DNA from 4 places in the Rhizobium sp. 22-785-1 genome. Region 1 is predicted to be linked to each of the others. Evidence: riboswitches for the same ligand, from Rfam matches in the RefSeq annotation. Region 1 holds a riboswitch; each other region holds the start of a gene.

The links. Region 1 has a riboswitch for cobalamin ahead of ACQZ5M_RS16265 (CbtB domain-containing protein). Riboswitches for the same ligand answer to the same signal wherever they lie in the genome.
Region 2: it holds a riboswitch for cobalamin, as region 1 does, so the genes downstream of both, nrdH (glutaredoxin-like protein NrdH) here and ACQZ5M_RS16265 (CbtB domain-containing protein) in region 1, are expected to answer to the same signal.
Region 3: it holds a riboswitch for cobalamin, as region 1 does, so the genes downstream of both, bluB (5,6-dimethylbenzimidazole synthase) here and ACQZ5M_RS16265 (CbtB domain-containing protein) in region 1, are expected to answer to the same signal.
Region 4: it holds a riboswitch for cobalamin, as region 1 does, so the genes downstream of both, ACQZ5M_RS19160 (ABC transporter substrate-binding protein) here and ACQZ5M_RS16265 (CbtB domain-containing protein) in region 1, are expected to answer to the same signal.

The regions. Positions count from the first base shown of each region.
Region 1 is NZ_JBNWDI010000008.1:50,195-52,390, forward strand. It holds gene ACQZ5M_RS16260 (c-type cytochrome) at 1-568, shown strand, start outside; cobalamin riboswitch at 623-830, shown strand; gene ACQZ5M_RS16265 (CbtB domain-containing protein) at 975-1,157, shown strand; gene ACQZ5M_RS16270 (CbtA family protein) at 1,169-1,876, shown strand; gene ACQZ5M_RS16275 (hypothetical protein) at 1,878-2,196, shown strand, end outside.
Region 2 is NZ_JBNWDI010000006.1:269,635-271,830, forward strand. It holds gene nrdE (class 1b ribonucleoside-diphosphate reductase subunit alpha) at 1-446, opposite strand, end outside; gene nrdI (class Ib ribonucleoside-diphosphate reductase assembly flavoprotein NrdI) at 416-829, opposite strand; gene nrdH (glutaredoxin-like protein NrdH) at 839-1,063, opposite strand; cobalamin riboswitch at 1,308-1,527, opposite strand.
Region 3 is NZ_JBNWDI010000007.1:232,202-234,397, reverse strand. It holds gene ACQZ5M_RS15925 (LysE family translocator) at 1-440, opposite strand, end outside; gene bluB (5,6-dimethylbenzimidazole synthase) at 548-1,234, opposite strand; cobalamin riboswitch at 1,330-1,510, opposite strand; gene ACQZ5M_RS15915 (TolB family protein) at 1,543-2,196, opposite strand, start outside.
Region 4 is NZ_JBNWDI010000011.1:32,327-34,522, forward strand. It holds gene ACQZ5M_RS19155 (FecCD family ABC transporter permease) at 1-301, opposite strand, end outside; gene ACQZ5M_RS19160 (ABC transporter substrate-binding protein) at 306-1,331, opposite strand; cobalamin riboswitch at 1,519-1,740, opposite strand; gene ACQZ5M_RS19165 (glucose/quinate/shikimate family membrane-bound PQQ-dependent dehydrogenase) at 1,876-2,196, opposite strand, start outside.

The sequences.
Region 1 (2,196 bases):
TGGCGAACATCTCTATCCCTCCTTCCCATATACCTCCTATGCCCGCATGACGGCGCAGGACATCAACGACCTCTTCGGCTATCTGAAGACGTTGCCCACCAGCACCAATGATGCGCCTGCCCACGATCTACCATTCCCGCTCGACATGCGACTGGCTCTCGGTGGCTGGAAGTTCCTCTATTTCGACAAGGGTGCGCCGCGCGTGCAGCTTGCCAATGACAATGCCAGCGCCGATGTCGCACGCGGCCAGTATCTGGTGGAAGGTCCAGGCCATTGCGGCGAATGCCATACGCCACGCACGGCACTTGGCGGGTTGATCAAGGACAAGTGGCTGGCGGGCGGCCCCAACCCGGAAGGCGAGGGGACGATCCCCGATATCACGCCCGGCTCGCAGGCCATCAGCTCCTGGACGGCAGCAGATATCGCCAACTACCTCGAGACCGGCTTCACGCCGGAGTTCGACAGTGTCGGCGGCTCCATGGTCAAGGTGCAGCAAAACATGGCGAAGCTTTCTACCGATGACCGCAATGCGATCGCCGCTTATCTCAAGGCAGTTCCGGCGCGCTGAAATCCTGAATGCAAGAGGCGGCGCTTCTCGCATTGACTCTACACAACCTCTGACTAATAACAGACAGGTGATGGTCTTTCCGGTCCTGCCGGAAAGTGAAAAGGGAACACGATAGGAGCTTCGCTCTCATTCGTGGCTGCCCCCGCAACTGTGAGCGGCGAGCCTGAAAACGAAAGCCACTGATGCTGTTTTTTGCATCGGGAAGGCGTTTTCAAAGCTACGACCCGCGAGCCAGGAGACCTGCCATCAAGAAGTGTCGTCAATGCCGGCGGGGTGTCCGGAAGAGCACGGTTTTCGGGCAGGAATCATCCGTCCGAAAAGCCCTGTTTGTCTTTCCCCGTGGTGAATGTTGAACGCGTGCGTCCGTCTGCCTGAAAACAGCGCGCCGCTGAAAAAGAGGGTCACCATGTCTATCCAACAGAACACGGCGTCGAGCGCCGTTTCCTCAACGACTTCCAAACTCCTTCAAGCCCTGACCGCTGTAGCGCTCGGACTGTTTATCGTCGGTTTCGTCGGCTTCTCGCATGTCGAGGCCATGCATAATGCGGCGCATGATACGCGCCACGCCAATGCCTTCCCCTGCCATTGAGGGGAACTGAGATGTCGTTTTTCAGGAATATCGTTTTTACCGCTGTGCTCGTCGGCCTGATTACCGGACTGGCCGTCAGTGCCATGCAAGCGGTTGGCACAACGCCGCTCATTCTCCAGGCGGAAACGTTCGAGGGTGCCGGCAGCGAAGCAGACCATTCGCATGATGCCGCAACACCTGCCGATCACCACCACGACGCTGAAGCTTGGGCCCCCGCCGATGGGTTCGAGCGCAACGCCTACACCGTGGCCGCCAATGTGCTGACTGCCATCGGCTATGCGCTCGTGCTCACCGGCCTGATCTCGCTTCGCGGCGCGCAGGGTGGCTGGCGCGAGGGGCTCTTCTGGGGGCTCGCCGGCTTTGCAGCCGTCATGCTGGCCCCTATGATCGGCCTGCCGCCGGAACTGCCGGGCAGCCCTGCTGCCGATCTCGGTGCGCGCCAGATCTGGTGGATCGCAACCGCGGCAGCCACGGCCGGTGGCATTGCGCTTCTTGCGTTTCGCCGTTCAGAGCCTTGGGCGGTGATCCTTGCTGTCGTGCTGATTGTTGCGCCGCATGTCGTCGGTGCGCCGTTGCCGCCTGCAGGTGAACACGCGCTGGCACCTCTGCCGCTGGAGCGCCGCTTCGTCGTTCTCGCCACCGTTACCAGCTTCGTCTTCTGGCTGATCCTCGGCTCGTTGAGTGGCCTGTTCCTCAAGCGTTTCGAAGCTGCAAAGTAAGATGACCACAGGGGTAAACGCAGCCGACTGGAGCGATGAGCTCGATTGCCTGCGTTTTCCGGTTCCCGGTCATGGCGCGCTTTGCGCCATGCATCGTCTTGCCTTCAAGGCGCTCCTGCAAGAGGCGCCGACAGCGCAGACGTGCCGGGCTTACTTTCTGGAAAACCGGGACGCTTTTTTCGATGCTGCGCGTAAGAAGATCGAGCGGATGACAATTCCATCCGACCGAAGCCTCCACATCAACAGCCGTGATTTACGCCGCGCCATGGCGGTAGAAGACGCGCAAGGACCGGCGCGCCTCTGTCGTGTTCTGGACCGTT
Region 2 (2,196 bases), on a different contig from region 1:
TGGGCGAGCGTTTCGCTTCCCTGGGCCAGCGTCAGGGCAACCAGGCAAACGCGGTCTTCGTAGCGCTCCAGATAGCGTTTGCCGTCGAAGGTCTTCAGCGTGTAGCTGGTGTAATATTTGAACGCGCCGAGAAAGGTCGGAAACCGGAACTTTCGGGCATAGGCAGCGTCGAACAAATCTCGCACGAAATTGAAGGAATATTGGTCCAGAACCTCGCGCTCGTAATAGCCTTCGGTGACGAGGTAATCGAGTTTCTCCCGCAGATTATGGAAGAACACCGTGTTCTGGTTGACGTGCTGCAGGAAATATTGCTTCGCAGCTAGTCTGTCCTTATCGAGCTGGATTTTTCCTTGTTCGTCATAGAGGTTAAGCATCGCGTTGAGGGCATGGAAATCCAGTTCGGATTCCGATGTCTTCAAAGGCTTTTCGAAAGTGGTCGCGTCCAAAATCGTTCCAATCCGTGTTTGACGTTCGCGACGTCTTCCTCAGTGCCTATAAGCTCGAACCTGTAAAGGTAAGGCACGCTGCATTTCTGGGAGATGACATCGCCGGCGATCCCGTAGGTCGCCCCGAAATTGCTGTTGCCCGCGGCGATCACGCCGCGAATGTTTGCCCGGTTCTCCGCATCGTTGAGGAAGCGGATCACCTGTTTTGGAACGGCCCCTTTTCCACCTTCGCCACTGTAGGTTGGAAGGATCAGGACATAGGGGGCTTCGACCCGAAGGCCCTCGGAAGGACTAAGCGGAATCCGCCGCGCAATCATCCCCAATTTCCCGACGAAGCGATGAGTGTTTTCCGACCGGCTGGAGAAATAGACGATCTGTCCCATTGCTCCGGCTCAGGCCGCAAGCGTGCTGATCATATCCGGGCGGAAGCCCGCCCAATGCGTCTCGCCAGCCACCACAACTGGAACCTGACGATACCCCAGCCCCTGAACCAGATCGTAGGCATTGGTGTCTTCGGAAACATCCACGACGGTGTAGTCGATGCCCTGACGATCGAGCGCGCGGGTAGTGGCTGTGCACTGCACGCAGGCTGGCTTGCTGTAAACGGTAACGGTCATGATGATCCTCGTGAGATTTGAGTAGACGTGCGATATCGATCGGGCGTGGTGAATGCCCATTCAGGAACTCGGAAATTAGGGCAGCCGAAATCGGCGGCAGGCGTTACCGCCCGCTATTCACGCGGATACTGACTAGAATGATGCGACATTGACTTCACCCCGAAGTGGTTGATGCGGGGGATCAAGGAAGCGGCACGCGCAGGATCATCCCGCACGCAAGCGCGACCTTCGGACACCCCGCCCGTGGACGTATTCGTTTGAGGCAGGTCTCCTGGCTCACGGGTCATCGCATCCATCTCGCCTTCCCGACACCTTTCGGCTCAGTGGCAGTTTGAGAAGGATGCTCGCCGCTTACAGTTGCGGGGGCAGCTCCGGCATTGCTCCGTCCAGAAAGGACATCACGCACCGTATTCCCGTCTTAGCTTCCGACGCGAATCGGAAGAACCTCGAACACTAGATATGGTATACGGCGTGAAAAAATCGTCAACGGTTATGACTCTGTAACGGAAGGTTGACTGTGGATAAGCGTGGCTCGATCATAAAACATGAGGTCGTCTGCTTCTGAAGCGGCTAGCTTGACAGCGGACAGACCTTTCACGATGTAATTTTTCTCCCACTACATCGCTGTGGCCGTTTATCGTAAGACTGCTTGCCGCATTGCCCCTTAACGAAAACATAGCTACCCGTTTCGTGGGGAGCATCCAGGATGACGAGAGCGATAGGCAGATTCGGTCTTCTGCTGCGCATCATGTGCGCGATTGCCTTCGTATGCGTTGGGTTTGCGCACAAGCCGTTTCTCCAAACACCGCAAATAACTGGTGACCTCGCCCAGTACACGCTACCGGATAGAACCCTACCGGTGTATTGTCTTCCAACGGACGACGGACACAGCAAGACCGATCACGGGCTAGGCTTAGGTTGTGAGCTTGCCGCCTGACGGCCATTTCTCTAGTCCCTACGCCGACCGATATACATGGTTCTCCAATCCTGCGGGAACTCGTGTTCGAGGCGGCGGCTCCCTCCGTGTCCACTTACCGGCAGCTTTTCCCGCCCAATTCGTCTCGACGAGGGCCGCCGTCCAGCGTCTGAGCCGTAGAGCTGCCGCATCGTCCCGCGATGACGGTCTTCTTCGT
Region 3 (2,196 bases), on a different contig from region 1:
CAGAACGGAAGGTTCGGCACGAGGAACTGCGGCAGGAAGGCGACGAAAAAGATGATGCTCTTCGGGTTCAGCGCCGTCACGATATAGGTATGGAGAAATATTTTTATCGGACGCTCACGCCCTGTCACATTTCCCTCCCCGTCAGACGAAGCTCCAACGGGCGCTCGCCAGAGTTTGATACCGAGATAGATCAGATAGGCAGCACCCACCCACTTCAAGATCGTGAAGAGCGCGGCAGACGTTGCCAGCAGCGCACCGAGGCCCAGCATTGAGGCCGTCATGGCGGTGAAGTCGCCAAGGGCTACGCCAGCAACCGTGGCGCTGCTTGCCTTTCGGCCGTGTCCGAGCGCATAGGAAATGACTAGGAGGATCGTGGGCCCTGGAATGGCGAGCATGACGGCGGATGCGGCCACGAAGGCCAGCCAGTTTTCAATCGGCATCGGTAAATCCCCTCTCGAAACAAAGAGAAAGTAAGCCATCGGCCAGCAGGACAGGCAAGTACCTTTTTTCAACTATTGAGAAGCAGCTCACGCGGCAAAGTTGCTACCTATTTTTCGCCCCACCGGTTCTTGAATACCAATTGGTCTAACGGCAGGCGTTGGCGCCATCCCTTCACTGCAAGCTCTGGCTCCGCGTAGAGTTCAGAAACATATCCCAGGCAAAGCCACGCCACGATTTGAATGTGATGCGGGATATCCAGTATCTCTCGGATATCATCGTCATGAAAGATGCTGACCCAGCCAACGCCGACGCCCTCGGCACGTGCTGCCAGCCAGAGGTTCTGGACTGCGCAGACCGTGGAATAAACATCCATATGAGGATTGTGGGTGCGCCCCAGCACCACATCGCCACCTCTTGTCGGATCGCAGGTGACGCAGATGGAGAGCGGCGCCTTCCTGATTCCTTCCAGCTTCAGACTGCGATAAAGCGACTGTTTTTCATCTGCAAACATCTGTGCCGCTTCCTCATTGGCACGGCTGAAGGCCTGCCACACGGCCTGTTTGATCTCACCATTCGTGACGAGGGTAAAATTCCACGGCTGCATAAAGCCGACCGAAGGCGCGGCGTGGGCTGCAGCAAGCAGCTTTCCGATCAGTTCATACGGTAGCGGATCGGATAAAAACTCATTGCGGACATCGCGGCGAGTCTCGATAGCGCGGTAGACCGCAGCCTTGTCGTCTTCGGCAAATTCAAAAGCTGGCCTCAGGCCGCGCCGGGTGTCATCAGGTCGCATCGTCAATCCCCAACAATGCAGGAAGTACCGCGTGAGGACGCAGATTGCGCCGCGTCACACACCTCCTTCCTCACAACCTGCCGCCGTCCGCGCGGACTGGTCCATCGTGTCAGGCCGGTCTTCTGACTTGGCTTCTTCTGACCGTTGCCGCCTTCCCGAGATTGCTCAGTGGCATATGGCGACGGTCATCCGCCTCACAGCGTTGGGCACGTTGCGGTCTTGCACCGCATTCCCGATTCTCCCGCTCAAGCAGGCACCTGACGAAAACCGTATGTCCAATTGTTGGCGCCAAGGCAAGCGCCGCAGATTTATTCGGCTGGGAAATATCGCACATAGGCAAACTCATCACCAGCTGGTGACCAGTTGGGAGAGTTCATCGTCCCCTGCCCGCCAAAAAGATCAAAGAGCGTTTCGACATTGCCACCATCGGGATCCATCAGTCGCACGCGAACATCGAGATCACGCGGATGGTCGAAGACGTCGCCGTCATAGGAAATGAAGACGACCTTGTCTCCCTTTGGAGACGGATGGGGGAACCAGTCGCCATATGGGCTGTTCGTGATCCGCTCGACGGCTGATCCATCTGCTCTTACGCGCCAGATCTGCATTTGTCCCGTGCGGCTGGAGTTGAAGTATATCCAATGACCGTCCGGCGAATAATCCGGCCCGTCGTTTCGCCCCTCTCCATGGGTCAGGCGCGTCTCGTTGCGGGTTTCTATGTCCATGGAATAAATATCGAAAATCTGATCTCTGATCCCGCAGTAAGCGAAGCTTTTGCCATCCGGCGCCCAGCCATGCCAGTAGGAGGGCAGGTTCGGCGTCATCAATGTCGGCGCGCCACCTGATGACGGAAGAAGATAGATCGCGCTCTTCCCGAACTCGACCTTGTCCGAAATCGCGTAAAGCGACCCATCCGGCGAAATGCCATGATCGTTGTTGCACTGTACGGCAAAGCCGGTGTC
Region 4 (2,196 bases), on a different contig from region 1:
CAAGAATGTATGGATCCGCCAGAGGATTGCGCAGGAGCGATTGCAGCACGACGCCCGAAACGGAAAGAGCTGCCCCACAACAGGCGGCGACCACGGCGCGGCTCAGGCGATAGTTCCAGATGATCCCTTCATCGATCGCATCCAATGGATAGCCAGCGTGCCAAATACGATTGGCCACCGCCTTGGCGACAACCTCCATCGGCATGGAGGTTTCGCCGATTGAGGCTCCGAGCCACAGCGCCACCAGAAGACACGCAGCTGCAATGATGGCAGCGCGGACATACAGCAAGGGACCGGGCATCCGTTTACTTCGCCAAGCCGAGTTGACCGATCTGGTCAGCCAGCACCTCAATCCCTTCGATCGTGCGGATCGTCGGGTTCATCGCCTGAGCGTCCATGACGACGATACGGTTATCCTTCACGGACGGCATGAGGCTCGTGACAGGATCTTGCTTCAGGAACTTCTCTTTTACGGCAATGTCGTCTGCCGGGTAGCGGCGGCGGTCCATGCTCGCGGCAACGATGATGGTCGGATTGGACTTGGCAATGGTCTCCCAGCCAACAGTTGGCCATTCTTCCTGGCTCTCGATGACATTTCTGATGCCAAGCGCCGACATGATATAGCCAGGCGCACCGTTCTTGCCCGCGACGTAGGGATCGATATCGCCTTCGGCGCTGGAGAACCAGAATACAGCAGATACCTTTCCGTTGGTGGAAACGATCTTCTTGCGCGCGGTCTCTTCGCGGTTTTTCAGCTCGGCAATCAGTGCGTCGCCGCGATCCTTAACGTTGAAGATCTGCGAAAGCTCTCCGATTTCCTGGTAGATCTGCTCCATGGTGAAGACCGAGTGCCTGACGCCATCTCCGCCGCCAGCATTATCCTTGCCCGTGCAATCTGCAGGCGAGACGTAGACCGGAATGCCCAGTTCTTCGAACTGTTCGGGTTTGCCGACAACGCCCTCGGGGCCGACATGCCATTGGAACTGCGCGGTAACGAGATCGGGCTTCTTGCCAAGAACGCTTTCGAAACTCGGATCGTTATCGGCCAGACGCTCCACCTTGTCATTTGCCTCCTCATAGCCCTTGATCACCGGGCCAACCCAGACGGCAGTGCCGACAACCTTGTCTGCCAGTCCCAGACGATAGAGTATCTCCGTCGAACTCTGCCCTAAAGACACCGTGCGCTTGGGAGCATGGGTGAAGGTGACGTCCCTGCCGCAATTTTTCAACGTCAGTGGATAGCTGGTTTCCGCAGCCTCCGTTGCATTCGGCAAAAGAGATACAGCGGCAAGAACTGCGCCAAGAAATGCGCCTGTGAAATGAAGTGTCATGGTCCGATGGTCCCCGAAATCGTTGACGCTGCCCACACGCAAACGCCGTTATTGAGTGAAACACTCATTCGCCAACCACAGCCGTGGGACGATCGGAAACCGGGAAATAGACAGACGGATGTAAGCGCTGTTTGGCGCAGATAACAATCATGGCGTTTCCTCTCCAGGGCATCCCCGCCCGTGACTTTGGAATGAACAGACGACGGCAGGTCTCCTGGCTCACGGATGATCGTCTTGCCTGCCTTCCCACGATGAGATCGCAGTGGCCTGACGCAGGTGAATGCGCCACGAGTGCTCGACAATCCGCTTACAGTTGCGGGGGCAGCCACGGCATTGGAGACATCTCCGCACCGCGTTCCCTATTATTCCTCGCAATCTCTCGCTTGGAACCGTCGCAGGCAGATAGAACTATTTCCAGATATCCGTCAAGCGAATGTATGTAATATTATTACGTTTTAGTGCGATGGGATTTTGTTCACTGGAAATACAAAATGGCCGGAAACGGGTTTCCGGCCATCGAAGCGCTTCAAGTAAATGTCGCTGTTTATGGCAGCGTATAGGCGATGACATAGTCGCCGGGCTTGGTACCAACCGACCCATGACCGCCGGCAACCATGACGACATATTGCTTGCCGTCCTCAAGAGCGTAGGTCATGGGCGTAGCTTGCCCACCTGCCGGCAGCCGTGCCTCCCAAAGCTGCTTGCCGCTGGTTAGATCATAGGCACGCAGATAATTGTCGACGGCCGCACCGAGGAAAGCTACGCCGCCCTTGGTGATCATCGGGCCGCCGATACCCGGCACGCCGACCTTGAATGGAAGCGGCAGCGGCGTCATGTCGTAGACGGTGCCGTTCTTGTGCTTGTA